Regions from separate parts of the Tardiphaga sp. GW821-FHT12E02 genome, predicted to be linked through region 2. Evidence: predicted binding sites of a transcription regulator. Region 2 holds the regulator's gene; each other region holds the start of a gene.
The links. The regulator LexA, encoded in region 2, represses DNA repair genes until DNA is damaged. The targets are predictions, from matches to a motif close to TGTTCNNNNTGTGTTCNG.
Positions count from the first base shown of each region.

Region 1 (10,102 bases), 2.0 Mb from region 2:
GTCAGCACGCGGGCGTCGAGGATGGCCTGCGAGGCACCATTCGATCCGATCGGATACATCGGATGTGCGGCATCACCCATCAGCGTGACGCGGCCGAAGGTCCAGCGATCGACGGGATCGCGATCGACCAGCGGATATTCATAGGCATGCGGGCAATTGCGGATCAGGCCGGGCACGTCGAGCCAGTCGAATGTCCAGTTCTCGAACCAGGGCAGAAACTCGTCGAGCTTGGCCGTGCGGTTGTAGTCCTCACGGCGCCACTGATAAGTCGGCGGCATATGCCGCTCTGCGATCCAGTTGACGTCGTAATCGCCGTTGGCATCCGGCGTGTTCGAGATCGGGTAGCAGACAAATTTCAGGATCTCGTGGCCGGCCATGATCATGGTGCGGCCGGTGAGGAAGGGTCTGCTCTTGGTGACGCCGCGCCAGAGAATGCGACCGTTCCAGATCGGTGCGCCCTCTTGTGGGTAGAGTTTTTGCCGTATCGCGGAATGGATGCCATCGGCGGCGATCAGCAGCGTGCCCTCATGGCTGCCGGCAGGCTCGCCGGTGGCGCGATCGATGAAATCGGCGCGGATGCCGTCATCGGTTTCGGTCCAGCCGGTGATGTGATGGCTGGTCAGAACATTGTCGGCGCCAAGGCGTTCGATCGCGGTATCGAGCAGGATCTGCTGCAGCGTGCCGCGATGAATCGAAAATTGCGGCCATTTATAGCCAGCCTCCATGCCGCGCGGTTCGCTCCAGATCGGTTTGCCGGTCTTGGAGAAGTAAGCGAGTTCGCGGGTGCGTACGCCGGCGGCATCAAGCTTGTCGTGCAGACCGAGCTCCATGAGCTCGCGCACCGCATGGGGCAGCACATTGATGCCGACACCGAGAGGCTTCAAGGCGGACACGCTTTCGAACACGCGGCAGGGAATGCCGATCTGATGCAGGCTGAGTGCCAATGTCAGGCCGCCGATGCCACCGCCAGCGATGAGAACGGTCATGATGTTGCCTCCCCCTTGATTTGCGTGAGGTCATCGCATGGGACCGCCGGCGGGGGCAACCGGATTGCCGCGTAGCGAACGGGCGCCCGATCGGGCTGACGCGTGGCTGGCATGGTGGATGAAGCCTTAACGCAAAATTCAGGCGCACTCCCCTAATACCGTTAGCATTGTCATTTAGGTGAAGTGGTTCAGGGCCAAAGATGTCCCATCAGATCAAACCGACCGGCCGCGAGACGTTTTTTCCGGCGTCCGAGTTGATTGTATCGAAGACGGATCTCAAAGGTCGCATGACCTATGTGAACCGTTTGTTCTGCAAGATGGCCTGCTATAGCGAGGCCGATCTGATCGGCCAGCCACACAGCATGATCCGCCATCCGGATATGCCGCGCAGCGTCTTCAAGCTGCTGTGGGACACCGTCGAGGCGAAACGCGAAATCTTCGCTTTCGTGAAGAATATGGCGGCCACGGGTGACCACTACTGGGTGTTTGCGCATGTGACGCCGTCCTACGATCTGCAGGGCAAGCTCATCGGCTATCATTCCAATCGCCGCGTGCCGTCGCCCGATCTGATCAGGACCACGATCGCGCCGCTCTATGCCGAGGTGCTCGCCATCGAGAAACGGCATGTCAACGGCAAGGAATCGCTTGCCGCAGGCTTCAAGGCCCTCACTGATTTCGTTGCATCCCAGAAAGTCAGCTATGACGAACTTATGTTTTCTTTCCCGCGCGCAGCTTAGCACGCTCGTCGTCATCGCCGGCCTGGTGCTCGGGCTGGTGTTGCAATTCGCTGGCTTCTCGACCGTCGCCATGGTCACGCAAGGCATTGCGCTCGCGGCGGCTGTGCTGGCTCTGGTACTGATGGGCAAGACCGCGAAACTGATTGAGAAAGGGCGCATCGCTTGCGAGCGCATCGCGCAGGGCGATTTCGAAGCGCGCATCCTGGATATTCCCGTGCGCGGCGTCACCGGCGAGCTGCTGCACAGCATCAACGACATGATCGACGGCTGCGATGCCTTTGTTCGTGAGTCGACGGCTGCGATGGCTGCCCTCAACGACAACAAATATTATCGCCGGATCCTGCCGGGCGGGCTGCATGGCGGCCTCCTGCAGGGCGCCAGGGCAATGAACGCAGCCACCGACAAGATCGCCGATCGCATCGTGCAGTTCGAGAAGCAGACCGCAGAGCTGGAAGCTGCGGTGGGCGGCATCGTTTCCGCACTCGATAGCGGCGCGGCCGAGATGAACGGCACTGCCGGCAATCTGCGCACCGGCGCATCCTCGTCATTGTCGCGCGTCACGTCGGTGGCTGCGGCATCCGAGCAGGCCGCGGCGAATATGCAGTCGGTGGCCTCGGCGACGGCGCGGTTGTCGTCGAGCGCCAGCGAAGTCGGTGCCGACGTCAATCGTTCGGCCGCCATTGCCGGCCGCGCCGTGGAGCGCGTGGCGGATGCCGCAGGCAATGTGGACGTGCTGCGCCATGTGGCAGCGCGCATCAGCGAGGTGGTCACCTCGATCAATGCCATCGCCAGCCAGACCAATCTGCTGGCGCTGAATGCGACCATCGAGGCCGCGCGCGCCGGCGATGCTGGCCGCGGCTTTGCTGTCGTGGCGCATGAAGTGAAGGCGCTGGCGACGCAGACGGCGAATTTCACGGCCGAGATCGAAAAGGAAATCGGCCAGGTGCAGTCGGCCACCGACAAGGTGAGTGCGTCGATCAACGAGATCGGCACCGTGATCGCCGAGGTCAACGAGATCACAAGCAAGGTCGCCGGAGCCTCGGAGGCGCAGTCATCGGCGACGGCAGATATCGCGCGCAATATCGATGAAGCCTTTGCGGTGGTCCGCGAGATCTCGGCCAACATCCAGTCGCTGGCCGAGACCGCCAAGAGCACCGAACAACTCGCCACCTCGACCATGGAGGCCTCGGACGACCTGTCGTCGCAATCGGGACTGCTGACGCGAAAGATTCGCGGCTATCTCGGCCAGGCGCGCGAAAGCCTTGTGCATCAGGCGGCAGTGGCCTGATCGTCGTGAGGATCGACTGAAAACGCCGGCACCCTGTGCGCCGGCTTTTTTGTTGGAGCGATGCCGTAGGGCTGAGCGTCCATCAAAACAAAAAGAGCCGGACCAAATCAGGCCCGGCTCTTGCGATGATATCGCGATATGCAGCGCTTAGCTTGCGCCCATCTCGCTGCGGATCTCGGCGCGGAGTTCGTCGATCAGACGCAGGCCCTTCTTGGTCTCCACATGCCAGAACGTCCAGCCATTGCAGGCGGCGGCACCCTGGGCCATGGCGCCCATGCGGTGGATCGAGCCGACCTTGTCGCCGAACATGATGGCACCATCCGCACGAACCAGAGCGCCGTGGCGCTTCTTGGCATCGACGAGCTTGGTGCCGGGCGAGATCAACCCGCGTTCGACCAGTTCGGCGAAGGCAACACGCGGCGCACTGCGGGCCGTCATGAACGGGGCGAGTGTCGCTTCCGGCAGCGGTTCGATCGCAGCGATCCGCGCTTCGGCGGCCTTGGCATAGACGCGGTCGCGTTCGAAGCCGATATAGGAGCGGCCGAGCCGCTTGGCGACAGCGCCGGTGGTGCCGGTGCCGTTGAACGGATCGATCACGAGATCGCCGGGCTTGGACGATGACAGCAGCACGCGGGCGAGCAGGCCTTCCGGCTTCTGGGTCGGATGCACTTTCTTGCCGTCGCCGCCTTTCAGGCGTTCGTCGCCGGTGCAGAGCGGGATCAGCCAGTCGGAGCGTGCCTGCACGTCGTCATTGGCGGCTTTCAGCGCTTCGTAATTGAAGGTGTAACCCTTCGCTTTCTCGTCGCGTGCGGCCCAGATCATGGTCTCATGCGCATTGGTGAAGCGCCGGCCACGAAAATTCGGCATCGGATTCGACTTGCGCCAGACGATATCGTTGAGGACCCAGAAGCCGAGGTCCTGCATGATCGCGCCGACGCGGAAAATATTGTGATAGGAGCCGATCACCCACAGAGTGGCGGACGGCTTCATGGCGCGCCGGGCAGCAAGCAGCCAGGCACGCGTAAAGTCGTCATAGGCCGCGAATGACGAGAACTTGTCCCAGTCATCGGTGACGGCATCCACATGGGAATCGTCAGGGCGTTTCAGATCGCCCTTCAGTTGCAGGTTGTAGGGCGGATCTGCAAACACCAGATCCACCGAACCAGCCGGCAGTTTTGACATCTCGGCGACGCAATCGCCAACGACGATACGATGCTCGAGGGCAGACTCTAGTTGTGTGCGGGACGTCCTCAGGGACGCCCCGCTACGCGAACCAACCATGACTCAATTACTCTGACTCAGGCGACGCTGTCGGCGACGCGGGACTAAACAACCGACTGACCGGTAATGTGAACGGGCAAAGTAAAAATCGACTTAACTGGTAATGGAATCGCGCTAGGCAAGTTTTGCCGGGCAGGCTAATGCTTATGCTTAACGTGATGGAAAGATTGCGCTGTTTGCGCGTTATGCTGCGGTCTCTTTCAATTGTGTCCCGCAATTGGTTCAAACGCTGCGAATTGAAATGAAGGAATTACCCGATGCGTTACGATGACTTCCGTCGCAGCGACAATATCGACGACCGTCGCGACGATGATGGCGGTGGTTATGGCGGCGGCGGTGGTGGCGGTTTTGGCATTCCCGGCGGTGGGGGCGGTCTCGGTATCGGCACGGTGCTCGTGCTCGGCCTTGTCGGCTGGGCGCTCGGCATCGATCCGCGCTTGCTCATATCAGGCGCAGAGATTTTCACCGGCGGCGGGCAGGCGCCGACCTATCAGACCGATCGCCGCTCATCGCCACCGAAGTCGGGCGCACCGACGGATGAAGTGGGCAGCATGATTTCCGGCATTCTCGGCGAGATCGATGATCGCTGGACCGAGATTTTCCGCGAGAGCGGCCAGAAATATGTCGGCCCGCAGATCGTGCTGTTTCGCAACGCCACCAATGGCGGGCGTTGCGGACGCGCGCAGTCAGCAATGGGGCCTTTCTATTGCCCGCCGGACAGGAAGATCTATCTCGACACCAGCTTCTTCCGTCAGGTCGAAACCAAATTCCGCGGTTGCTCGGGCAATGCGTGCAAGTTCACCACGGCCTATATCATTGCGCATGAAGCCGGCCATCACGTACAGAACCTGCTTGGTATCATTCCGAAAGTGACGCAGGCGCAGGAGCGCGCCGGCAGCAAGGCGGAAGCAAATAACCTGCAGGTGCGTGTCGAGCTGCAGGCGGATTGCCTGTCCGGCGTCTGGGTCAATCGCGAAGAGAAGAAGCGTCCCGGCTTCCTTGAAGCCGGCGACATCGACGCCGCGCTGCAGACCGCAGCCGCCATTGGCGATGATACGCTGCAGCGTCAGGCGCAGGGCCGCGTGGTGCCGGACTCCTTCACTCACGGCTCGGCCGCACAGCGCAAGCGCTGGTTCATGGTCGGGTATCAGCAGGGGACGATCCAGGCCTGCAATACGTTCGGGACGAATCAGCTCTAATTCAGCCTGATCCGATCCAGGTCCATGCATGAGGCGCTGATCCGGCGCTTCTTGCATGGAGGATCCGAAACCGGAGTTGCTTTCATGTCTCTTGATGACGCCAAGGCTTTCGTCCCGCTCAACATCGCTGTGCTGACGATTTCGGACACGCGTTCGCTCGATGACGACAAATCCGGCACGACGCTGGCGGACCGGCTGACATCTGCGGGGCATGTGCTGGCCAAGCGCGAGATCGTCACCGACGATGTCGAGGCGATCCGCGCCGTGGTGAAATCATGGATCGCCGATCCCGGCGTCGATGCGATCATCACGACGGGTGGCACCGGCTTCACCGGCCGCGATATGACGCCGGAGGCGATCGAGCCTTTGTTCGAGAAACGGATGGATGGTTTCTCCATCGCCTTCCACATGCTGAGCCACGCGAAGATCGGCGCCTCGACGATTCAGAGCCGCGCTACGGCGGGCACCGCGGGTGCGACTTTCATCTTCTGCCTGCCGGGATCGCCGGGCGCCTGCCGAGACGGCTGGGATGGCATCCTGAATGCGCAGCTCGATTATCGCACGCGGCCGTGCAATTTCGTCGAGATCATGCCGCGGCTGGACGAGCATTTGCGCCGGCCGAAGGCGAAGGGCGCGTCAGCGTAAGACAAGGCGCCGTTTGTCATCCCGCGAACGCGGGAGATCCAGTAGACACCGGCGGTCGTATTGATCATCTAAATGAGTGTTGACTGGATCGCCCGGTCAAGCCGGGCGCCGACAAGTGATATTGGTGGCTAGAGCGCCAACTCCCACGTCTCGCCCACCAGATTCTGCCCGAAACTGCGATGCGGCTCGCTCGCGACCAGCTTGAATCCCGACTGCTCATAAATTTTTCGCGCGGCAAACAAATTGCTCTGCGTCCATAACGTGATTTTTCGATAGCCGCACTGCCGCGCAAACCCGACCGCTTCTGCGGTCAGTCGACGCCCGAGGTTTTGTCCGCGTGCGACGGGATCGATGATCAAGAGCCGGATTTTCGCGACATCGTCCGATGCCTTGACCAGGAAGATAGAGCCGACCGGCGCACCGTCCATCTCCGCGATCCAGCAACGCTCGCGCGATGGATCAAGGGCCGCGAGATACTTCGCGACGATATCGGCCACCAGCCCCTCGAAGGAGGCGTCGTAACCGTATTCGGCTGCATAGAGCGCGCCGTGGCTTTGCACCACCCAGCCCATGTCGCCGGGGCGCGGGCTGCGCAGCGTTGCCTGCGATGCTTCGTTCCCGCCGAGCAGTGTCTCGATGGTTGTCATCGCCTGCACCACGCGTGGCGCGTGGTTGCCGAGTGCATCGAGCATCACGGCCGCCTGATCATGCGAGCCGCGATTGAGCCGTCCGAAGGCGAGGCGGCCCTTGGCAGTCAGGCTGAGCCTGTATTGCCGCCGATCGACCGGCGACGGCTTTCGCACGACGAGGCCCTTGTCGTCGAACGCCTTCAGGATGCGGCTGAGATAGCCGGCGTCGAGCTTGAGCCCGGTGCCGATCTCCTTGGCCGATTGGCCGTCCTTGTTGGCGAGCTCGTAAAGCACGCGGGCTTCGGTGAGCGAATAGGGGCTTTCCAGCAATTGCTGATCCAGCACGCCAAGATGCCGCGTGTAGAAGCGGTTGAAGGCGCGGACGGCGGCGACGGGATCGGGGGGCTGGGACATGGTTGCCAGTGTCAATCAATTGGTTGACTTTGGCAAGTATGTTCGCGGTGCCTTCTTATTTGTCATCCCCGCGCAAGTGGGGGGATCCGGTAAACTCAGATGTCAACGATCAGTCGGGAAGCCAGTGTTTACTGGGGTTGTCCCGGTCAAGCCGGGCAATGACAGTGGAGTTTGTGGCCTATACCACCATCATGATCCGGCTGCGCAACATCGTGCGTGATGCCCGCCCGAGCTGGCGCAGCAGCTTCGCCTCGGCCCGGCTGGCATCGGCATGGCCGCCGAGGCGCTCATAATGGTCGCGCGCAATGAGCAGGCCCTGATCCGCCTTGGGGCCCGAGACCTTGCGGATGAAATGCTTTACCTCATCACGAAAGCCGGTCTCGTCGTAAGGCGAGCGGGCATAACGGAAGATGCCGGCGCGCGGGCGATCGCTGGCGCTGATACGCTGGATGAATTGCTGGGTCTCCTCGATCCAGCCGCTGTCCAGCACCGCACCGGCATGAAGAAACATCAGCCAGGGCGAGCGTGCAGCCTTGGCACCGGCGGCCATCGCCGCGGCGCGTGAGCCCGTTGAGGTGAGGTAGCCGCAGCCGGCCACATCGGCGACGCGCTCGATCACATCGGTGCTGGCGCGATCGACCAGCAGCACCTCGCGGATCACGCCGGCAGCGGCGCCCGGCACCAGCGCCGCCAGAGTGGCGACCGCGGGCTGTTCGACACCGTCGGTTGGGATGATCACGCTCAGCATGGATGTGGATATTACCTCAAAGCCAGTGCGGCAGCGTTATCATTTCGTCATAGTGAAAGCAGCCACTGATGCTAGTCATGGCTAAGACGGCGCATGTGGGCAAACGATTTTCCTGCGGGTTTGTTCTTGATATGTTCTGAAGAGGTGCTAGCCTAGCTGCATGAATCAGAACGCCGCAGCCCAGATGCCGACTGCTCCCGTGTCCGAAATCGCGGGACTGCCATCGCCGTTTCCGGCGATCGAGATTGCGATCGACCGCCAGCGGCGGCGCGGTCGCGGCGCCCAGACCAATGACAGCGGCCGTTTTGAGAAGGAGGCTCGCGTCGCCTTCGACGATGGGTGGCAAAGCCTCGACGATCTGCCGCCGTTCAAAACGACGGTGGCGGTGGATACGGCGCGCAAGGTGATCACGCGCAACGAATCGCCGGATATCGGCTTCGACCGTTCGATCAATCCCTATCGTGGCTGCGAACATGGCTGCGTCTACTGCTTCGCGCGGCCGACCCATGCCTATCTCGGCCTGTCGCCGGGGCTGGATTTCGAATCCAAACTGTTCGTGAAACCCGATGCGCCGGCATTGCTCGAGAAGGAGCTGGCGGCGGCAGAATATGAACCGAAGATGATCGCGATCGGCACCAATACCGATCCGTATCAGCCGATCGAGCGCGAACGGCAGATCATGCGCGGCATTCTCGAAGTGCTGGAAAAGACGGGACATCCCGTCGGCATTGTCACCAAATCGGCATTGGTGGTGCGCGACATCGACATTCTTGCACGGATGGCCAAGCGTAATCTCGCGAAGGTGGCGCTGTCGGTGACATCGCTGGATCCGAAGCTGGCGCGTACCATGGAGCCGCGCGCCTCGACGCCGCCGAAACGGCTGGAGGCGCTGCGGCAGCTCTCGGAAGCTGGCATCCCGACCACCGTGATGGTGGCGCCGGTGATCCCGGCGCTGAATGACAGCGAGATCGAACGCATCCTCGATGCCGCCGCCCATGCCGGCGTGAAGGAAGCGAGCTATGTGCTGCTGCGCCTGCCGCTGGAAGTGCGCGATCTCTTCCGGGAGTGGCTGATGGCCAATTATCCGGATCGCTACCGCCATGTCTTCACGCTGATCCGTGAGATGCGCGATGGCCGCGATTACGACTCGCAATGGGGCACACGCATGAAGGGCACCGGTCCGATGGCCTGGATGATCGGCCGCCGCTTCGAGGTCGCCTGCGCCAAGCTCGGCCTCAACAAGAAGCGCGTGAAGCTGACGCTCGATCATTTCGCGAAGCCAGCCGGCGCCGGCCAGCAACTGAATTTGTTCTAGGTGCTTGGAAGTTTACTCCTGAAGGTCTCGCAATCTTGGGAGCAACTCGGGGGAGGGGCGCAGACCGGAAACCAGAGCCGGCCTGCGACCCCTTCTCCGCTTTTTGCGTCGAGTGTGACGGAGGACCGAGATGACGAACAATGATCGTCCCAAACTGGTGCCGCGCCTGACCGTGGTCACGCTTGGCGTCTACGACATTCGCCGTAGCATCGCCTTCTACCAGGCGCTCGGCTTCGCCCGAAAGGCCAAGGAGACCGGGGAGGCCATCGCCTTTTTCGACACCGGCGCCAGCCTGCTGGCGCTGTTTCCATGGGATCAACTGGCCGACGATGCCAAAATGCCCGACCAGCCGCGCCCGCAGGCGTTTCGCGGCACGACCATGGGCTGGAACTGCCGCTCGCCCGAGGAAGTTGATGAGGTGCTTGCATTTGCCGTCTCCTGCGGCGCAACGCTGATCAAGCCGGCGCACAAGACGGATTACGGTGGTTATTCCGGCTATTTCGCCGATCCCGACGGGCATGCCTGGGACGTGGTTGTGGCACCAGGCATCGAGGTCGGCGACGACCGGCGGGTACATCTGTCCGATTAGACGGCTTGGATAGCGGGCAAGGTTTCTGGTTCCCGGTTGCGCCAGTGGAGCCAGATGCGCACGATCCCTTCATGATTCGGGATATCAAGACCAAGCCGGCCAAAAAGGCGTCGCCAAAGGCGGCAGCCGCCAAGCCGCGCAAGCCAATCGTCGTTGGGCCACCCAGCTTCAAGCGCGAGCGCGCGCTGCTGAAGCAGGGCATCTGGCCCGTCGCTGGCTGCGATGAAGCCGGCCGCGGGCCATTGGCCGGGCCGGTGGTGGCCGCTGCGGT
Region 1 is NZ_JBXAQK010000001.1:5,402,863-5,412,964, reverse strand. It holds gene AC1RQ5_RS25430 (flavin-dependent oxidoreductase) at 1-986, opposite strand, end outside; gene AC1RQ5_RS25425 (PAS domain-containing protein) at 1,187-1,723, shown strand; gene AC1RQ5_RS25420 (methyl-accepting chemotaxis protein) at 1,686-3,011, shown strand; gene AC1RQ5_RS25415 (site-specific DNA-methyltransferase) at 3,159-4,292, opposite strand; gene ypfJ (KPN_02809 family neutral zinc metallopeptidase) at 4,550-5,491, shown strand; gene moaB (molybdenum cofactor biosynthesis protein B) at 5,576-6,136, shown strand; gene AC1RQ5_RS25400 (bifunctional helix-turn-helix transcriptional regulator/GNAT family N-acetyltransferase) at 6,265-7,179, opposite strand; gene AC1RQ5_RS25395 (glycosyltransferase) at 7,358-7,927, opposite strand; gene AC1RQ5_RS25390 (PA0069 family radical SAM protein) at 8,088-9,242, shown strand; gene AC1RQ5_RS25385 (VOC family protein) at 9,373-9,831, shown strand; gene rnhB (ribonuclease HII) at 9,903-10,102, shown strand, end outside.
Region 1: the regulator LexA is predicted to act here: its motif matches at 8,049-8,066, upstream of AC1RQ5_RS25390 (PA0069 family radical SAM protein).

Region 2 (10,102 bases):
CCGCCGAAAAAGTTCTTCCGCATGGCGCCGGGCCGCGAGGTGCGGCTGCGCTACGGCTATTTCATCACCTGCAAGGATGTCGTGAAGAACGACAAGGGCGAGGTGGTGGAGCTGCGCTGCACCTATGATCCCGAAACCCGCGGCGGCAATGCGCCGGACGGACGCAAGGTGAAGGCGACGATCCATTGGGTCAGCGCGCAGCATGCCGTGCAGGCCGAAGTGCGCGTCTATGAGCAGCTGTTTGCGACGCCAACGCCGGAAGCTGCGAATTTTGCATCGCAGATCAATCCGAATTCGCTGGAAGTCTTGACCGGCGCGATGCTGGAACCGTCGCTGGCGAGTGACACTTTTGACGGCGCAATCCAGTTTGAACGGCAGGGCTATTTTTGCCGTGACAAGGACTTTGCGCCCGGCAAGCCGGTGTTTAACCGCACCGTCGGCCTGCGCGATAGTTACGCCAAGCTGGCGTAACTTGTCGGATGGGTTGAGCAAAGGTGCGTAAGCGCCGGAGCGACAACCCATCGGCCGAGCTTGCCGCAACGACGGAATGATGGGTTTTCGCTGCGCTCAACCCATCCTACGGTTTCGAGATTAGTTTCATCATTCCCCATCCGTTCCGCTAGCCGCACGCTGCCCTTCCGATAGCATTCGGGCGGGCAAGCGTGGCGGGCGGCTCATGGCGCAAAGCGGGGGACGGCAGCGCAATCAGGCGAGGGCGGTGACTTGGCCGCCATCGGCGGCGGCTGGCGCCCGCCCGTCCAATCACTCCTGGACGTTGTCGTTCGATGGGCTGCGTGCCTGGGCGCAGGCGGAAGCCGGCCCCGGCCGTCTGCTGCCATGGGTCCCTGTGGCCTTCGGTGCCGGCATCGCACTGTATTTTGCGGCCGAGCGTGAGCCCGTCGCTTGGGCGGCTGCTGCAACAGCGGGTATTCTTGCCATCGTGGCCGTGCTGCTCAGACGGTCGCCTGCCTTTCCCTGTATGCTTTTCGCGGCTGCTATTGCTGCTGGCTTTGCCACGGTGACATGGAAGAGCACACGCATCGCCCATGAGGTGTTGGCGACACCGCTGTTCGGCGTTGCACTGACCGGCTTCGTCGAGACCCACGAGGAGCGTGAGCGCAGCGATCGTTTCGTCTTGCGCGTGGCGACGATGGAAACGCAGCGCGATGCCGTCCGGCTGACACGCGTGCGGCTGTCGGTGAAAAAGGGGACGGCGCCTGCGGTCGGCAGCTTTGTCGAACTCAAGGCGCGGCTGCAGCCGCCGCTCGCGCCGTTGCGACCCGGTGGCTACGATTTCGCGCGTGATCTGTATTTCCAGGGCATCGGCGCGTCCGGCTTTGTCACCGGCGCAATCCGGAAGGTCGATCCGCCGACGCCGCCATCGCACCACCTGCAATATGCTGCCACGATGCAGGGGATGCGGGACGCCATCGACGCGCGCATCCGCGCTTCGCTCTCGGGCGATAACCGCGCAATCGCGACGGCGCTGCTGACCGGACGGCGCGACGCGATTTCGGCTGATGTCAACGACGCCATGTTCATCTCGGGCCTCGGGCATGTGCTGTCGATTTCCGGCTATCACATGGCTGTCGTAGCCGGCGTCGTGTTCTTCGTCGTCCGCGCGCTGCTGGCGCTGGTGCCTGTGCTGACGGTCACGTTTCCGATCAAGAAAGTGGCGGCCGTGGCGGCGCTGCTTGCCGCACTGTTTTATCTGCTGCTATCCGGCGCCGAGGTCGCGACGCAAAGATCTTTCATCATGACGGCGGTGGTGCTGATCGCCATCATGGTCGATCGCCGCGCCATCACCTTTCGCACGCTGGCAATCGCGGCTCTCATCGTGCTGATCGTAACGCCGGAGGCGCTGGTGCATCCGAGTTTTCAGATGTCGTTCGCGGCGACGCTGGGGCTTGTGGCGCTCGTGCAGATCGGCATGCCGGGTCTGTTTGCGACATCGGAAAGCTCGACGACGGCGCGGATTGTTCTGTGGGGTGGGCGTGAACTGGCGTTGTTGCTCTTGGCGTCGCTGGTCGCCGGTCTCGCGACGATGCCCTACGCGGCCTATCATTTTCACCGCGTCACGCCCTATGGCATCATCGCCAATCTGTTGGCGATGCCGGTGGTGTCGGCGCTGGTGATGCCGGCAGGGCTGCTCGGGCTTGTCGCCATTCCGTTCGGCTTCGACAGCGTGTTCTGGCACGTCATGGAGATCGGCCTGCAATGGATGATTGTCGTGTCCAAATGGGTGGCCGGGTTGCCCGGTGCGATCGGCCGTGTGCCCGCCTTCGGGACGGGGCCGCTGATTGCCGCCAGTTTTGGGATCGTACTGCTCGCCTTGCTGCGCACGCCGTTGCGTTATGCCGGGGTCATTGCTCTCGCGGTTGCTATGGCCTGGGCGGCGGCCAGCAAACAGCCTGACATCCTCATTGCCGGCGACGGTCATAGCGTGGCCGTGCGCGGCCGCGATGGGCGGCTGCAGGTGATGCGCAGCGGCAAGGATGCGTTTCTCGTGAAGGAATGGCTGGCCGCGGATGCTGATGCGCGGCTGCCCACGGATCAGTCGCTCGGCGACAGCGTGTCGTGCGATCCCTCAGGCTGCGTGGCAGCGCTCAACGATGGCGCCCTGATTGCCCTCACACTGCAGCCCGAAGCGTTCAGTGAGGACTGCGAGCGCACGGCGGTCATCGTGACGATGAGGCAGCCGCCGGCCGATTGCCGGGCGATGGTGATCGATCGCGAGGCACTGCAAAGTCAGGGAGCCACAGGCCTGCGGCGCGTCGGGAACGGCTTTGTCGTGGAGGCATCACGCGCGCGCGGTCTGCAGCGCCCTTGGGCACGGGCACCTGATGATGTCGCAGAAACTGCAATATCGACCGGCCAACGCGCACGCCAGGGACCGGTCGATGCAACGCCGACGGAGACGGATCTCCAGCCGGACGATCACTAAAAGCGCTCAGTAGCGGCGATAGAGACCGGTGAGCTTGCCCTGGATGCGGACGCGGTTCGGCGGCAGGATGCGGACTTCATAGGCCGTATTCGCCGGCTCCAGCGCGATCGAGGCGCCGCGGCGGCGGAAGCGCTTCAGGGTGGCTTCCTCGTCGTCGATCAGCGCGACCACGATGTCGCCGGTGTCGGCACTGTCGGATTTCTGGATCAGCGCCATGTCGCCATCGAGGATGCCGGCGTCCTGCATGGAATCGCCGCGCACCTCGAGGGCGTAATGTTCGCCATTGCCGAGCATGTCCTGCGGCACGCTGATGGAGTGGCTGCGGGTCTGCAGCGCCTCGATGGGCGTGCCGGCTGCGATCCGGCCCATGACGGGCACCGAGATGGTGCGGCCGCCGTCATCCTCACTGGCAACCGGTGCCGGAGCAGAGCGGCTCTTGCCGAGATTGCCTTCGATCACGCTTGGCGTGAAACCACGGCGGCCGGTGGGGGCTGCGGTGGTGAGTTCGGGCAACTTGATGACTTCGATCGCGCGGGCGCGGTTCGGCAGGCGCCGAATGAAACCGCGTTCTTCCAGCGCCGTGATCAGGCGGTGGATGCCGGACTTGGAGCGTAGGTCCAGTGCATCCTTCATTTCGTCGAAGGAGGGCGGCACACCGGCTTCCTTCAGCCGCTGGTCGATGAAGCGGAGCAGTTCATATTGTTTGCGCGTGAGCATCTGAAGCCATCCTTAGTTGGCAAGGCCTTCAAGCAACGATTGTCAGGCCGCCGCGTGTGTTTCAGGACCTCGTTATCGGCGATCAATCAGACCGTCGGTCGAGGGCAGTCACGAGTTTGGGCACTCTCGATTTCACTAAGCCGCAGAATCTCGAAACAAATCATGAACGAACACTATCTGTTCCGTACATGTTCCGCAATGGCTAATTTCGCCTCAAGGATGCGTTGCTGACCAGAAAACGCGGACCGTAGGATGGGCCGAGCGCGTGCGCGAAGCGCCGGCGTGAAACCCATCATTCCGTCGATGCGGCGGGCTCCGCCGATGGGTTTCGCTGCGCTCTACCCATCCTACAAGATCACAGAATCCGCTCGGACAGCGCCATCGGCGGTGGCGGAGTGGTCACGCCGGCCGCCAGGGATCGCTGCACCATGACCGTGTCGGCCCAGCGGCCGGAACGGTAGGCGACGCCCGCCAACACGCCGACCCGCGCAAAGCCGAAATGATCGTGCAGGCCGAGCGAGGGGGCATTGTCGGCGTCGATATAGCCGATGATCTGGCGGAAACCGGCGGCGGCGCAGACATCGATCAGTTCGCGCAGCAACCGGCCGCCGACGCCTTTGCCGGTGTGCTCGTGATGCACATAGATCGAGTGTTTCACGGCATAGCGATAGGCTGGTCGCTTGCGGAACTGGACCACATAGGCATAGCCGACGACTTCGCCGCCGCGCGTTGCAACGATGTGCGGGAAGCGTTTGTTCTTCAGGTTCTTGCGACGATCGCGCAGATCGTCGGGCTGCATCGCATCGGCATCGCTGACGCCTTCCTCTACGCCTTGGCGGATGTGGCGGCGATAGATCGAGAGCATCGCATCGACATCGCTGTCGCGTGATGGCCGGACGATGATCGGGGTGTCGGTCGCCTCTTGCGAACTCACTTGCGGGGATCCCGCTCTTCGGAGACCACGTAGGTGTAGAGCCGGATGCGGCCCGAGGCATCCACCTTGCGATAGATGCCCTGGATTTCGACGTCGAAGCCCGGGAAGGTGTTGAAGCAGGTTTCGAACATCTTGAGATAATCGATCATGGGCTGCGCGCGCGCCGTGAGGCGCTCGCCTGGCACGATGGTCGCGATGCCCGGCGGATAGACAACGAAGGGCGTGGTGGCGATGCGGCCGGAGATCTCGTCGATCGGCAGATAGTCGACGTCGTTGCGGACCAAGAGGCGCGCGGCGTCATGGGGCGACATGGCGATCTCCGGCAGGTGCTGGTCCATGAACTGCCTGGCCTGCAGGCCGCTGACATCGGCATTGCGATAGAAGCGGTGCATTTCGCCGCACAGATCGCGCAGGCGCACGCCGGCATAGCGGGCCGGGCGGCGGCGCGCGAATTCGGGGATGACGTCCTCGAGCAGGGCGTTGTCATCGTGGAAGCGCTTGAAGGCCACGAGGCCAGAGACTAGCGTGCCAGCCTTGCTCGCCTCGACGCCGGGGGTGAGCAGGAACAGCAGCGAATTCAGGTCGTTCTTCTCGGGCACAATCTGGTTTTCGCGCAGATATTGCGCAACCACCGGCGCCGGAATGCCGTGCTCGGCATAGTCACCGGTGGTGCGATCGAAGCCCGGCGTCAGCACTGTGAGCTTGTTCGGGTCGGTCATCGCGAAGCCGGCTTCCATATTCTGGAAACCGTGCCACTTGGCATCCGGCGAGAGCTGCCAGAAGGCGGGATTGGTGGCGAGCTGATCGGTGCTGATGCTTTCCCACGGCACGCTGTGAACCGCGCCGGACTGCGCGACGTCGGGAATCTCCACACGCACCGGCACGAAGGGCTCGAAGAACCAGCGGCGCTCGGGCCGGCTTTCCTTTTCCTCGAATTCGCGGCGCACTGCGCGCATTTTCTTGCGCAGCTCGATGCCGAGACGGATCGTGTCGTCCCACAGCACTTCGCCCGAGCGGCCCTTCATCATCTGCGCGCCCACATCGAGCGATGCGAACAGCGGATAGAACGGCGACGTTGAGGCGTGTTGCATGAAGCTTTCGTTGAAGCGGCGATGCTCGACACGGCGCTTCTGGCCGCGGATGTGGCGATCCTTCATGTGGATCTGCGACGCCTGCGAGAACGAGGCGAGCTGCTTGTGGGTCGATTGCGTGGCGATGATGCCGGGCGACTCCGGGCCGAGGTCCTTCAGGCCCATGGCGAAGCGGCCGGCATAGAGCGGGTGGAATTTCATGAAGCCCGCCCACGCCTCGTCGAACAGGATGTACTCGCAGAGATGTCCGATCCGCTTGATGATCATCTCGGCGCTATAGATGGTGCCGTCATAAGTGCATTGTTCGATGACAGCGACGCGGAACGGACGCTCGCGCTTCCAGGCGTCGGGATCGGTGACCATCGGATTGGTGCGGATGCGCTCGCGCAGCGCTTCCTCGCTGAAGGCGTCCCAGTTCATCGGGCCGATCAGGCCCCATGGATTGCGCTCGGTCGGCACATAGATCGGCGTGCCGCCGGAGATCATCAGCGCGCCATGCAGCGCCGCCTTGTGGTTGTTGCGGTCGAACAGCACGAGATCGCCGTCGGTCACAAGCGCCGACAGCGCGACCTTGTTGGAGGTCGAGGTGCCGTTGAGCACGAAATAGGTCTTCTCTGCGCCAAAAATCTTGGCGGCCTCTTTCTGCGCCTGCAGCGCCGGGCCTTCGTGGGTGAGGAGGTCGCCGAGATCGAGCACGGAATTGTCGAGGTCGTCGCGGAACACGGCTTCGCCGAGATGCTCCATGAACACGCGGCCGATCGGCGAGCGGCTGTAGAACACGCCGCCATTGTGACCGGGGCAGGTCCAGAGCTGGTTGCCTTCCTCGGCATAGTCGACGAGGGCGCCGAAGAACGGCGTCTTCAGCGTCTCGGCATATTGCTTGAGGCGGCTGACCAGGTTCTTGGCGATGAAGGGCGGGGTTTCTTCCGACAGGAAGATGTAGCCGTCGATGAAATCGAGCACCTCGACCGGAATGTCTTCGAAGCGCTGGCGGCGGATCAGCAGCATGATCGGGAAATCGAGGCCGCGACGACGCATCAGGTTGATCAGGGCTGCGGTCTTGCCTTCAAGGCCCTTCTTGCCCCAATCCACCACCATGCAGCCGATGGCGGCATCGGTCTGCACGGCAATCGCCGCGTCTTCCAGTTTGCGCGCCTTGACCACTTCGAAGCCGGATTTCTCGATTTCCTCGACGATCTGGTTGAGGCGGACGCCTTCCAGGTCATCGGCGTCGAAGGTCGGCATGGCGAAGAGGAAGTTGAAGCGCTTGAAATAGTCCATGAACGGGCACCGAATCTGTTGTCTGCGCTCTCTGTCGCCGCGTTACGTGACAACTTGGTGACCGAGGGCCGGCGGAATTTATGATGGGCTATGCCCCGGCGGACAACGCCTGAGGAACGTGTCGGTTCGCGGTATTCCGCTAAGTCGGAAGGCGAATGATCCGGCAGGGATCGCCGGCCTTGGCGGGCGGGGCGTTTGGCGGGCGCACCAGCAGGCCTTCAGCCACGGCAAGATTGCCGAGCAGCGAGGAGTCCTGCTTCGTCACCGGCGTCGCCACCAGTTTGTCGTCCTGCCATTCGAGGCGTGTGCGCAGGTAATCCTCGCGGTGGTCGTTGCCGGCGAGATCCCGCCCGAGGATGGCGGCTTCGCGAAAATGCTGGACCTCGCTGCGGCCCGCCAGCGCGCGCAGCAGCGGCACCATGAACAGGAAGCCGCAGACATAGGACGAGACGGGATTGCCGGGCAGGCCGATCACCCGCATGGCACTGCGGCGGCCATGCATCATCGGCTTGCCCGGCCGCATGGCGATCTTCCAGAACGCCATCTCGACGCCGGCCTCGATGAGCGATTGCTGCACGAGATCGTGGTCGCCGACGGACGCGCCGCCGGTGGTGATGAGGACATCGACGTTCAGTTCGATAGCGCGCCGGATCGCGGCGGTGGTGGATTCCAGCGTGTCGCGGGCGATGCCGAGATCGATCACCTCGGCGCCTTCAGCGCGCGCCAGCGCACGCAAAGCATAGCCGTTGGAGAGCACGATCTGGCCGGGGCCGGGCGTGGCGCCGGGAAGGACCAGTTCATCGCCGGTGGCCAGCATGGCGACGACGGGGCGGCGACGCACCGGGAGCTTCGGATGGTTCATGCCTGCGGCCAGCGCGAGGTCACGATCGGTAAGGCGGAGTCCTGCGCGCAACAGCACATCGCCTTGCTTGAAGTCCACGCCTGCGGCGCGGATGTGCTTGCCGGCTGTGGCTGCCTCGTTGATCACGACAATGTCGCCGTCACGCGTCGTGTCTTCCTGGATCACGATGCCGTCCGCGCCCGCCGGCACGACGCCGCCGGTGAAGATCCGCAGCGCTTCGCCGCCGGCGAGAGCACGGTCGAATGGCCTGCCGGCGGAAATCTCGCCGATCACGTTCAGCCTGGCGCCCAGCGTCGCATCCGCGGCGCGGACCGCATAGCCGTCCATGGCCGACATGGCTTCCGGCGGCTGCGTGCGCAGCGAGGCGACATCACGCGCCAGCACGCGGTGAAATGCGTCTTCCAGCGTGACGGTTTCCTCGGGCAAGCCTTCGGCACCGTTCAGGATCGCAGCCATGGCGTCGGTGAAGGGCATCAGGGCCATTGGCGGATCTCCGGATTTGCGTGGATGCCCGTCTTAAAGGAGCGGGCGGGGGAGGCAAGCGTCGGTTGTGCCGGTGGCGGGCTTGGGAATTGCTCCTGATGCCGTTACCAGAGAGGCATGACCGACGGGTACGATATGGGCGCTGGCGATGTCTTGCGCTGGCGCAGCGATGTGGACGCATTGTCGTTCCGGCCAGAGGGGCATGGCGGCGTCTGCATGGTGCATCGGCATGCGTTCCGGACACTGGTGAAGCACATGCCCACGCCGGAAGAATGTGCGGCGTTTTTTCACGCGCAGGAAACGGCGTTCCAGTTCGCAGCCCGCGCCAAGATCGCCCATGCGCGGCTTCCCCCCGACGCCAATCTGCATCTGACCAGCCGCGATCTTGCCCGAGCCATGGCGAAATTGGCGGTCGCATCAACGGAACAAAGCGGCTAAACTGCCCGCAGAATTGACGAGGAATCCCATGCAGCAGACCCAGACCGCCCAGCTCTCCACCGCCGCGATCGACGCCAATGTCGTCGTGCAGGCCGTTCTCGCCATGGCGCTCGGGCTGTTCGTCGTCGGCGTGGTCGGCTTCTCGCATATCAGCGCCGTCCACAATGCGGCCCATGACGTGCGTCACGCCAACGCCTTTCCCTGCCACTGATCTCTCAGGCTGATGTCCGTTTTTCGTTCGATCGTATTCTCGGCGGTGCTCGCCGGGATCGTTGCTGGTGCGGCCACGACGGCCGTTCAGATGGTCGGCACCGTCAAGCTGATCCAGCAGGCCGAGGTCTATGAGAAGAAGGCCGAGGCACCGGCGCCTGCTGCAACGCCAGCAGCCGCGCCCGCGGCGTCCGGCCACGATCATGGTGGACATCAGCAGGCTGCCGCTGCCCACGATCACGGCGGCGAGTGGGAGCCCGAAGAGGGTTTTCAGCGCAATGCCTTCACGGCCGGCGCCAATGTTCTGACCGCTATCGGTTTCGCGCTGCTGCTTGCCGGCATCTTTGCGCTGCGCGGCCGTCCGGTGGATTGGCGCGAGGGCCTGTTCTGGGGCCTTGGCGGCTTTGTCGTGTTCGTTGCCGCACCCGGTCTCGGACTGCCGCCGGAAGTGCCCGGCCAGCCGGTGGCCGATCTGACCCTGCGCCAGACCTGGTGGATCGCGACGGCTGTCGCCACCGCAGGCGGCCTCGCGCTGCTGGTGTTCCGTCGCGCCTCCTGGGCCGCGCTGCTCGGCCTGGGGCTGATCGTGCTGCCGCATCTGATCGGCGCGCCGCAGGCGCCCGCCGGCCATACCGAGGTGCCGGAGTCGCTGGCGCACAGCTTTGTCGTCGCGGCCACCATCACCGGCCTGATTTTCTGGGCGGTGCTCGGCGTGGTCACCAGCCTCGCTTATGGGCGCATTGCACGGGCCTGAGCGGTATCCCGTTAGTCGGCCGTTAAGGCTGGGGGTATATGAGTAGTCTGGTCGCATGGCGTTGCATCCGTCGTGCGGATGAAGACACGCCATGCTCACAACCAAAGCGTCCAAGGGTAAGCGGGGTGACCACGCCACGGGCCACGGCTGGTTTGTGACCTTTGCTGATCTGATGAGCCTGCTCATGTGCTACTTCGCCATGATGCTGGCATTTTCCCAGCCCGATCGCGGCAAGATGGCGATTGTCGCCGGCTCGATGCGCGAGGCGTTCGGCGTCAAGCATGAAGCGCGCTATGCCGGCGTGATCGAGCTCGATGGCCTGCCCACCCGAGGCAAGGTCGCGCATGTGGATCACGTATCGCCTGAGCATGCGAGCGGCACGCCTGGT
Region 2 is NZ_JBXAQK010000001.1:3,398,164-3,408,265, forward strand. It holds gene AC1RQ5_RS16080 (glutamine--tRNA ligase/YqeY domain fusion protein) at 1-471, shown strand, start outside; gene AC1RQ5_RS16085 (ComEC/Rec2 family competence protein) at 677-2,944, shown strand; gene lexA (transcriptional repressor LexA) at 2,951-3,661, opposite strand; gene AC1RQ5_RS16095 (GNAT family N-acetyltransferase) at 4,017-4,595, opposite strand; gene AC1RQ5_RS16100 (Orn/Lys/Arg family decarboxylase) at 4,592-6,967, opposite strand; gene AC1RQ5_RS16105 (molybdopterin molybdotransferase MoeA) at 7,107-8,312, opposite strand; gene AC1RQ5_RS16110 (hypothetical protein) at 8,430-8,750, shown strand; gene AC1RQ5_RS16115 (CbtB domain-containing protein) at 8,779-8,961, shown strand; gene AC1RQ5_RS16120 (CbtA family protein) at 8,974-9,714, shown strand; gene AC1RQ5_RS16125 (OmpA/MotB family protein) at 9,806-10,102, shown strand, end outside.

Region 3 (10,102 bases), 1.6 Mb from region 2:
GGATGAGCGCGCCGCGGGCAAGCTGCAGATCAAGGACCTGATCGCCGGCGCCGGTCTCACCGAGATCAAGGATCGCGAGGAATATCTTGCGAAACAGGCCGAGGCGCAGATCGAGATCGCGGAAACGGATCTGGTCAGCGCCGTTCAGACGCTGCTTGCCAAGCATGGCGTGAGCTGGAGCGCGTAGGGCGGATGAGGCGACTTGTCCGCCATAGCTCGAAGAGCGACGGCGTAAGCCGTCATCCGCCGGCCGAGCTTGTGGGACGAAGGGCGGCGGATTACGCTTCGCTCATCCGCCCTACGATGAGCGTGAAATGAAAAAGGGAGACACCAATGCCTGAGATCACCGTGAGCATGGCCGCCGGCCGCACCGACGAGCAGAAGAAGGGCATGATGCTCGACATCACCCAGGCGCTGGTCAAAAATCTCGGCGTCGCCGCCGATGCCGTCACCATCCAGATCAACGAAGCGCCGCTACATCACAAGATGAAGGGCGGCAAGACGTTTGTGGAACGCGCCGCAGAAGCTGCAGCAGCGGCGAAGAAGTAGTTTTGGTCGTTGCGCTCTTGTGTGAGCGCCTGCATTCATCTCGAAATGTCATCCCTGCGAAAGCAGGGATCCAGTAGACACCAGCGTCTCGGCTTGAAGCGCTGGTGCTGGTGTTTACTGGATCGCCCGGTCAAGCCGGGCGACGACAGGTTGAGTGTCGTCGCTCGCCCCCATCACCCGAACACGGCGACATTCTGCCGGCTCGCCATGATCGGCGTGCCGCTGCGATTCCACAGCGTCATCGCCTGGCTCGAATAGCCACTCGCGATCTGCTCGGCCACGTTATGGATCAGCCACCAGCCATCGTCAGTCGCGATTTCGTCCGTCAGCATGTCGATCGCCCAGGTCATGGTGGAGATCGGCGACGGCGTTTTTGATCGCGCGGAGGCGGCCGGCGGTGGCGCATCGGCGAGCGCCAGCAATGCCACGAGCGATGGCGCGATGCCCGCCTCCTTGTGGCGCAGCCAGAGCGACATCTGCGGATCGTCGCTGCCGCTGAAGGGCGGCGAGCCCGAGACGAAACGCCCATCGATATGCTGCGCGAAGCTCAGGCTGGCCGGCGCGTTGCGGAAGAAGTTCGGGCAGGTGTCGGGATCCTTCAGCTCCGGCGTGCCAATGGCCACATGCTTGAATGCGGACTCGCGCGCGGCGCCAAAACAGAACATCGCGCGCGTCGCGAGGCCGGCTTCACCAATGAGATCGACGCTCGCGAACAAGGTCGATTTGCCCCGGCGCAATACGCTGGCCTTGAGCTGCAATGCGCCCGCGGCCGGGCCGATAAATGCAATCTGCGCCGAGCGCAGCGGCGGCACAGCACCGAATTCATTGAGTGCGGCCTGCATGCAGAGCGCAGAAGCGAGTCCGCCATAAACGGTGCGGCCCTGCAGCCAGTCGTCGCTGACGCTGACGGTCCAGCCGTCGCCGGCGCGCGCCATGCCGGCCATCAATGCGGTAAATTCAGTCATGCGTCGTTTCCCCGACCGTTCCTTGTTGGATGATTGCCATCATCTATAGCGGGGAATGCGGGGAGGGGGAATATGGCAGAGGTCGTAGGGCGGATGAGCGAAGCGTCATCCGCCGTTCTTCGCCACATACAGTCGGCAGGCGGATGACGGCTTCGCCTCATCCGCCCTACAAATCCGCAAGCCGCTTACTTCGGCTGCCCCGCGCGCATCTTCTGCATGTCCGAAATGTTCATCTTCATGCCGCCGGGCATCACGATATCGCCGGGCTTCTGGTCGGCCTTGCAGGCGCTGATCCATTTGGCCTGGATCGTGGTCACCATGTCCGGCGGCAGGTTGCCGCCGGTGGATTTGGCGGTGGTCTTCACCGTATAGGCAGAATTGAAATCACCGGTGGCGTCGATATGGCTGGTCACGGTGGCGTCGCCGATCGTGCAGACGCTGTCGCCGATATAGCTGTTGCCGGACTTCGTCATCTCCTGCCTGGAGCATTTCGCCGCGTCCGACGACATCCTGTTCATCTGCCGATCGACCGTCTCATCGGTGCATTGCTGCATCACCATCGGCGGTGTCACGGTCTTCGACACGCCGGTGATCTGCGTGGTCAATTCCCACAAGCCCGCTTTGCGGATCGGCATTTGAACGCTGTCGGCAAATGCCGGCGCGGTGCTGCACAAGAGGGTGAGAGCGATCAGGCTTGCGCGCTGAGTCATGGGATGCCTCCGATATCCTGTTGCGATGACGCATGGGACCGGCTTTACGGCATCCGATTATGTCTTTTGTGTTATCGCGCGTTTGTACGCGTTGTACTTGCAGGACTTGTAGGATGGGTTGAGCGTCAGCGATACCCATCACCGCAAGCGTCCGGCAGCGATGGGTATCGCTTCGCTCAACCCATCCTACAGCCGCGGAGTTTTAGTACTTCACGCTGAGCGGACGCTCGTTTGCGCCATAGGGCACCCAGCGGCAGGAGAACGAAAAGTAGCCGCCATATTCGTTCTGCGCGCCGAGGAATTTAACGACCTTGCCGTAGCGCGCACAGTGATCGATGGCGAGCGCACGAATGTCGGTCTGGTTGATCAGCGAGGTGGAGATGATGCCGCCGGTGTCGTTGCCCTTGAAGGAGGGCACCCATTGGGCCGAAGCACTGCTAACGGCCGCGCCGCTCATCGCTGCAGTCACGCCCATCGCCAAAATCGCCAGCCGAATCGTCCGCATCACCGTCTCCTTATTCTCGAAGCGGCACCTTAGAGCCCCAAGGCGACGGTGGAAAGAACGCGCGGCATGATCTGACGGAGTTGTGCGCAGGGTGTTGCAGCGGTGCACTTGACCCCGCACGGCCTTCGCGGCACGGTCCCGGAACCTTTTATCCAGCCGGCGGATTCCCCATGCGCACCCTCAACTCGATCCTGAAGAAAGCTGCTTTCGCCGCTGTCGCCGGCATGGCGTTGTTCAGCGCCGCGCCGAGCGCCCAGGCTGCCAACCTGCTCGAGATGAATTTCGGCCTGTTCGGACCGAATTACGAAGGCAAGGTCGGCTCCTGCGAATCCGCACTGTGGAAGATCACCTACCAGTTCAAGGACAAGGAAGCGGATTTCTGGAATTCCTCGCTGCAATTCACCGGCTTCACCCATGTGCGCGAGACCGCTTTCCGTCCGTGGGCCTCCGATAACATTCCGCGTCGTTTCTGCAGCGCCGATGCCACCTTCACCGATGGCAAGCAGCGCCAGGTGCATTATTCGATCATCGAGGACGGCGGCTTTGCCGGCTATGGCGATGGCGTCGAATGGTGCGTCACCGGCCTCGATCGCGACTGGGCCTATAATCCGAAGTGCCGCGCGGCGAAGTTCTGAGATTTCGTATTTGGCCCGGATGGCGCGGCCGTCCGGGCTATTTCTTTCGCACTATTGTTCTTGAATTGTTCTTGAGGCCTGACTAGGCTCGCGCCAGTACAGGGGTGGGGCGCGTCATGGTTCAGGCATTTCGGTCGGTCGTTTCGCTCGGCATTTTTCTGCTGATCGCACTGGTGGGCAGCAACGCGTCGGCGCAAGACCGGCGGCAAAATGCCCCCGGCGAATTCGACTTCTATGTCCTGTCGCTGTCCTGGTCGCCGTCCTTTTGCGAAGCGGCGCAGGAGCGCGGGAATTCCGGTCGCAATCAGCAGATGCAGTGCGGCGGGCGGCCCTATGCTTTCGTGGTGCATGGCCTCTGGCCGCAATATGACCGCGGCTTCCCGAACTATTGCGAGCGCCCGGCGCCGAGGTTGCCGCGCAATATCATGACCTCGATGCTGGACCTGATGCCGGCGCCGGGCCTGATCTTCAACGAATGGGACAAACACGGCACCTGTTCCGGCCTCGGCCCTCGCGCCTATTTTGAAACCACGCGCAAGGCGCGTGCGGGCGTGAAGATCCCGGATGAGTTCATCGACCTGCAACAGGCCAAGACCATCGCGCCCGAGGCGGTGGAAGAGGCCTTCATCAAGGTCAATCCCGGCCTCAGCCATTCCGCCATCGCCATCACTTGCGAGCGCAATCGCCTGCAGGAGGTGAGGATCTGCATGAGCAAGGATCTCCAGTTCCGCGCCTGCGAGGAAACCGACCGCCGCGCCTGCCGCCGCGACAAGGTCGTGATGCCGCCGGTCAGGGGCGGGTAGGTCTTTTCCTGTCGTTGCCCGGCTTGACCGGGCAACCCAGTAAACACCGGCAGAAGTGCTTGAGCCGCGCATTCGGTGTCTACTGGATCCCCCGCCTTCGCGGGGGATGACAAGTTGAGGGTTGGCGTGACATGGCGTACTCCATCTCCCATGAATTATCGCCACGCCTTCCATGCCGGCAATTTTGCCGACGTCATCAAGCATCTCGTGCTGGTCCGCATCCTGACCCATTTGCAGGAGAAGGCGACGCCGTTCCGGATCATCGACACCCATGCAGGGGCCGGCCGCTATGACCTCACCGGCGATGAGGCGACGCGCACGGTCGAATGGAGCACCGGCATCGCCCGCATGATGCAGTCGAGCTTCTCCGAGGCGGCCGAGAAACTGATTGCGCCCTATCTGGACATCGTCCGCTCCTTCAATCCCGACAGCGATCTCACCACCTATCCCGGCTCGCCGCTGATCGCCCGCGCCTTGATGCGCCCGCAGGATCGGATGGTGTGCTGCGAACTCGAGCCAACCGCGCGCAAGCAGCTCATCTCGGCGCTGCGCCATGACGAGCAGGCGCGCGTGGTGGATATCGATGGCTGGGTCGGCCTGCCCGCTTACGTGCCGCCGAATGAGCGCCGCGGCCTGGTGCTGATCGATCCGCCGTTCGAGGCGAAGGACGAGTTTTCGCGGTTGGCGACGGTGTTTGCGCAGGCTTATGCGAAATGGGCGACCGGCATTTACATGCTGTGGTATCCCGCCAAGAGTCGCCGCGGCACCGACGATCTCGCGCGCAGTGTTGCCGCGACCATTGCGTCATCGGCAACACCGGGCAAATGCCTCCGCCTCGAATTCAGTATCGCGCCGCAAACCGCCGATGGCCCGTTGACCTCCACAGGGCTCTTGATCGTCAATCCGCCGTGGAAACTACAGGACGAGTTGCGGGTGATCCTGCCGCAGCTGGAAAGGCCGCTCGGCGTTGGCGGCGTGGCGCGCTTCCGGCTCGAAAACGTCAAGGCCTAGCTACGTCCTCAACTACCCAAACGACAACTCTCAGGCCGCGTTTCCAAAAACGGTAGTCACCTCAATGGAACCGTACTAAGCTGGTTGCATGACTGGCTTTACGTTCCGCTTCCGCGAATGGTTGCGGCGGAGTGACGTGGCCCAAAAGACCATAATAAGAAACGGCCAAGTTTTCTGAGGGGTGAATGTCCGGTCGGTCGCGGTGCAAGTGCACCGCGGCGGAGCAATGCGGGGAGGGAGTTTCCCGATGGGCATGAGTGGTACGGTCAAGTTCTTCAATGGCGAGCGCGGCTACGGCTTCATCAAGCCGGATGATGGTGGACGCGATGTGTTCGTCCACATCACCGCCGTCGAGCGCGCGGGATTGAAGGATCTGACTGAGGGACAGCGGATCACATTCGAGGTCGAACCCGACAAGAAGGGCAAGGGCCCGAAAGCGGTCGACCTGGTGATAACAGGGTGAGGCGCGCAGCGCGTAGGATGGGTTGAGCGTAGGCGCGCAGCGCCGGAGCGACAACCCATCGGCGGAGACAGCCACATCGTAAGGCAGATGGGTTTTCGCTTCGCTCAACCCATCCTACGGTCGCGTGACGGCAAGAAAAATCCCGGCCGCAGAGCGGCCGGGAGTGGGTCGTCATGGTTTCTTCTAACTTGGAGCTTGCGCTCCGATCCGTGCGTTCGGATCAGAAGTGATAGTTCACGCCGATGCGGACGGTGCCGAAGGACAGAGCATTGTCCGTGGGCAGGGTACCGGTGAGCGTGTAGGTGTTCTTGGACAGATCGACATAGAGATATTCGATCTTGGCGGTCCAGTTCTGATAGATGCCGACTTCGGCGCCGACACCGGCGGTCCAGCCGACCGAGGTCTGCGACTGCTGCAGGCCGTTGGCTTCCGCCTCCAGGCTGCCGAATGCGAGACCGGCGGTGCCGTACAGCAGCACATTGTTGAAAGCATAACCGAGGCGGCCGCGCACGGTGCCGAACCACGGATTGGAGAATTTGTAGGTCGCGAAACGGTCATCGGCGCCGGTGGCAGAAATGTCGCCTTCGAGACCGAACACGACCGCGCCGCTCTGCATGTTGTAACCGGCGGTCGCGCCGCCGACGATGCCCTTCGGCTTGGTCGGGCTGTTGGAGACGCTGCCCCATTCATAGCCAAGGGTGGCACCCAGATACGGGCCAGCCCAGCTATAGGCGTTCAGCGGCTGCTGCACGGTGTACGGCGCGCGCGACCGGTAAGGCAGGTCCGCCGCCTGTGCCGCCGTCGTGCCAGCCACCATGACCGCGACTGCCGCGAACGCAAACTTGCTCATCTCAACTCTCCAACACGCGTTACTGCCGTACCCCAGCGGTGCGCTGCACAAAGGCTTAGGGTTACGAAATTCCATCATTTATCGAGACGATTTATCGAGAGTTTTAGATTAAGCGGGTCTTAACGCGTGTGGCCGGCGCTGTATTGGCGTTAAAAAAGTCTTACTTGGGGCAATCGGCGTGGTCGCAAGACTGCCGCAAGTCTGCCCCCGTGCTGCCGCACCAAATGCCGCCGCATGCTGGCAGCAGGCCGCCGTAACGCTTAGATTGGCGGCATGATTCAAGACCCCACCGATCCCCTGACGGCGCCGGATGAGGCGGTGACCGAGCCCGGTTCCACGCCTGCGGACAGGCTGCAGGTCCAGTCCGGCCTGCAGGCGCCGCCGGATGTGGAAGCCGATCCGGCAGAGGATGAGGACGAGGCAGCACTTCCCGACGAAGCCGAGGAAATCGCAGAAGAAATCGTCGAAGGCACGCTGGCTGTCGGCCGCGCGGCCATCGAGCAGGCCGTGCGCCTGGCGCCGACCTCGCCGGGCGTCTACCGCATGCTGAATGCGGCCCATGACGTGCTTTATGTGGGCAAGGCCAAGAACGTCAAAAAGCGCCTGTCGTCCTATGCGCGCCCGACCGGTCAGGTGATGCGCATCGCGCGGATGATTGCCGCGACGTCGGTGGTGGAGATCATTTCGACGGCGACGGAGACCGAGGCGCTGCTGCTCGAAGCAAACCTCATCAAGCAGCTTCGTCCGCGCTTCAATGTGCAGCTCCGCGACGACAAGTCGTTCCCTTATATCCTGATCACCGGAGATCACTGGGCGCCACAGATCGTCAAGCATCGTGGCGCGCAGTCGCGGCCCGGTCGCTATTTTGGTCCGTTCGCCTCGGTCGGCGCGGTGAACCGCACCATCACCGCCTTGCAGCGCGCGTTTCTCGTGCGCTCATGCACGGACTCGTTTTTCGAGAGCCGCACGCGGCCGTGCCTGCTCTACCAAATCCGCCGCTGCTCCGGTCCCTGCACCAACGAAGTCGATTTCCCCGGCTATACCGAGCTGGTGCGCGAGGCGACGGACTTCCTGTCGGGCAAGAGCCGCGCGGTGAAGAAGCTGCTCGCCGACGAGATGGAGAAGGCGTCGGAGGACCTCGCCTTCGAGACCGCGGCGCTCTATCGCGACCGTCTCGCCGCGCTTTCGGCCATCCAGTCGCAGCAGGGCATCAATCCGCGTACGGTGGAAGAGGCGGATGTGTTCGCCATCCATCAGGAGGGCGGCTATTCGTGCGTGGAAGTGTTCTTCTTCCGGACCGGCCAGAACTGGGGCAATCGCGCCTATTTCCCGAAGGCCGAAAAGTCCTTCACGGCGGAGGAAGTACTCGGCTCATTCCTGGCGCAGTTCTACGAGGACAAGCCGCCGCCGAAAATGGTGCTGCTGTCCCATGTCATCGAGGAAAGCGATCTGCTCGCCAGCGCGCTCAGCGTCAAGGCCGGGTTCAAGGTCGAGGTGATCACGCCGCAGCGCGGCGAGAAGAAGGAGCTGATCGTCCATGCGCAGACCAATGCGCGCGAAGCGCTCGGCCGCAAACTCGCCGATACCGCGACGCAGACGCGCCTGCTCGAAGGACTGGTGACGTCACTTCAACTACCGAAAGTGCCGCAGCGCATCGAGGTCTATGACAACAGCCACATCCAGGGCACCAATGCCGTGGGCGCGATGATCGTCGCCGGGCCGGATGGTTTCATCAAGAATCAGTATCGCAAGTTCAACATCAAGTCGGCCGAGACCACGCCGGGCGATGACTTCGCGATGATGAAGGAGGTGCTGCAGCGCCGGTTCAAGCGCCTGCTCACGCCGCCCGCGGAAGGCGAGGCGCCGAAGCGCAAGGATGACGATGTGCCGCTGTGGCCCGACCTTGTCATCATCGACGGTGGCCGCGGCCAGCTCAATGCGGTCAAGGAAATTTTCGACGAGCTGAAGCTGACAGATGTCACTTTGATGTCAGTGGCCAAGGGGCCGGATCGCAATGCCGGTCGTGAGACGCTGTTTTTGCCCGGCCGCGAGGCCATCAAGCTGGAGCCGCGCGATCCCGTCCTTTATTTCATCCAGCGGCTGCGCGACGAGGCGCACCGTTTCGTGATCGGTTCGCACCGCACCCTGCGCAAGAAGGACATCAGGGAGGCCGGCCTGCAGGAAATTCCGGGCATCGGCCCGACCCGCAAACGGGCGCTGCTGCATCACTTCGGTACCCTGAAAGAGATCGAGCGGGCGTCCGTCGGCGATCTCGGCAAGGTTCCGGGCATTTCGACCGAGAATGCGCGCAAGATTTTCGACTTCTTCCATCCCCAGCCGGGCGCCCGATAAGCATGGCGCTCTCCAGGACGTGGCATCTCGTACGCCCTGTTTTGAGGTAAACTCGCCTGCACCGCTTCGCACCGGTTGACCTTCGGGCACCGGCAGTATTGGTAAGACGCATGACAGTGACCACACGACGGGCCGCGACCAAGGCGATGACCCTGCCGAACATCCTGACCTATTCCCGGATTGCCGCCGTCCCGGTGGTGGTCGGCTGTATCTATTGGCAGTCGTCGATGGATGGGCCGCTCTGGCTGCGCTGGGTGGCTGTCGCCATTTTCATTGCGGCGGCAATCACCGATTTCCTCGATGGCTATTATGCCCGGATCTGGAATCAGCAGTCGTCCTTCGGCCGCATGCTGGATCCGATTGCCGACAAGCTGCTGGTGGCATCCTGCCTCTTGATGCTGGCCTCCGACGCCACCATCAACCGCTGGACGCTATGGGCGGCCATTGTGATCCTGTGTCGCGAGATTCTCGTCTCGGGTCTGCGCGAATATCTCGCAGGCCTGCGCGTCAGTGTCCCCGTGACGCAGCTGGCGAAATGGAAAACCGCGGCACAGCTTGTGGCGATCGGCTTCCTGCTCGCCGGCGAGGCGGGCGATGTGCTGTTCGGCTATGTGACCTTTACGGGCATCGTGCTGCTGTGGATCTCGGCGATCGTCACGCTCTATACCGGATATGACTATTTCCGCGCAGGCGTCCGCCACCTCTTCGAGGAGGATGCATGAAGCTGATGTATTTCGCCTGGGTCCGCGAGCGGATCGGCAAGGCCGAAGAAGTGATCGAGCCGCCGGCGACGGTAAGCACTGTTGGTGATCTGATCGCCTGGTTGTCGTCGCGCGGCGAGGAATATGCCCATGCCTTCGAGACGCCGAAGGTGATCCGTGCGGCGATCGACCATACCCATGTGCAGCCGGGCACGGCGATCGCCGGCGCGCGCGAGATTGCGTTCTTTCCGCCGATGACCGGCGGCTGATGCCGATGTCGTCATGACCGACAACGTCACCATCCGCATCCAGACCGCCGATTTCGACGTCAACAGCGAGATCGCTGCACTCACGGCCAGCCGCACCGATATCGGCGCGGTCGTGACGTTCAGCGGCATCTGCCGCGGCGGCGGCAGCGATGCGACGACGGCGCTGACGCTCGAACATTATCCGGGGATGGCCGAAGCCGAGATTGGCCGCCATGCGGCGGAGGCGATGACGCGCTGGCCGCTGACAGGGGTCACCGTCATCCATCGCACCGGTCGCATCCTGCCGGGC
Region 3 is NZ_JBXAQK010000001.1:1,799,625-1,809,726, forward strand. It holds gene hisS (histidine--tRNA ligase) at 1-187, shown strand, start outside; gene AC1RQ5_RS08475 (tautomerase family protein) at 334-549, shown strand; gene AC1RQ5_RS08480 (thioesterase family protein) at 723-1,514, opposite strand; gene AC1RQ5_RS08485 (DUF3617 domain-containing protein) at 1,700-2,224, opposite strand; gene AC1RQ5_RS08490 (hypothetical protein) at 2,427-2,729, opposite strand; gene AC1RQ5_RS08495 (hypothetical protein) at 2,900-3,364, shown strand; gene AC1RQ5_RS08500 (ribonuclease T2 family protein) at 3,481-4,167, shown strand; gene AC1RQ5_RS08505 (23S rRNA (adenine(2030)-N(6))-methyltransferase RlmJ) at 4,318-5,178, shown strand; gene AC1RQ5_RS08510 (cold-shock protein) at 5,426-5,641, shown strand; gene AC1RQ5_RS08515 (outer membrane protein) at 5,862-6,491, opposite strand; partial or broken gene uvrC (excinuclease ABC subunit UvrC) at 6,897-8,843, shown strand; gene pgsA (CDP-diacylglycerol--glycerol-3-phosphate 3-phosphatidyltransferase) at 8,954-9,565, shown strand; gene moaD (molybdopterin converting factor subunit 1) at 9,562-9,813, shown strand; gene AC1RQ5_RS08535 (molybdenum cofactor biosynthesis protein MoaE) at 9,827-10,102, shown strand, end outside.
Region 3: the regulator LexA is predicted to act here: its motif matches at 3,420-3,437, upstream of AC1RQ5_RS08500 (ribonuclease T2 family protein).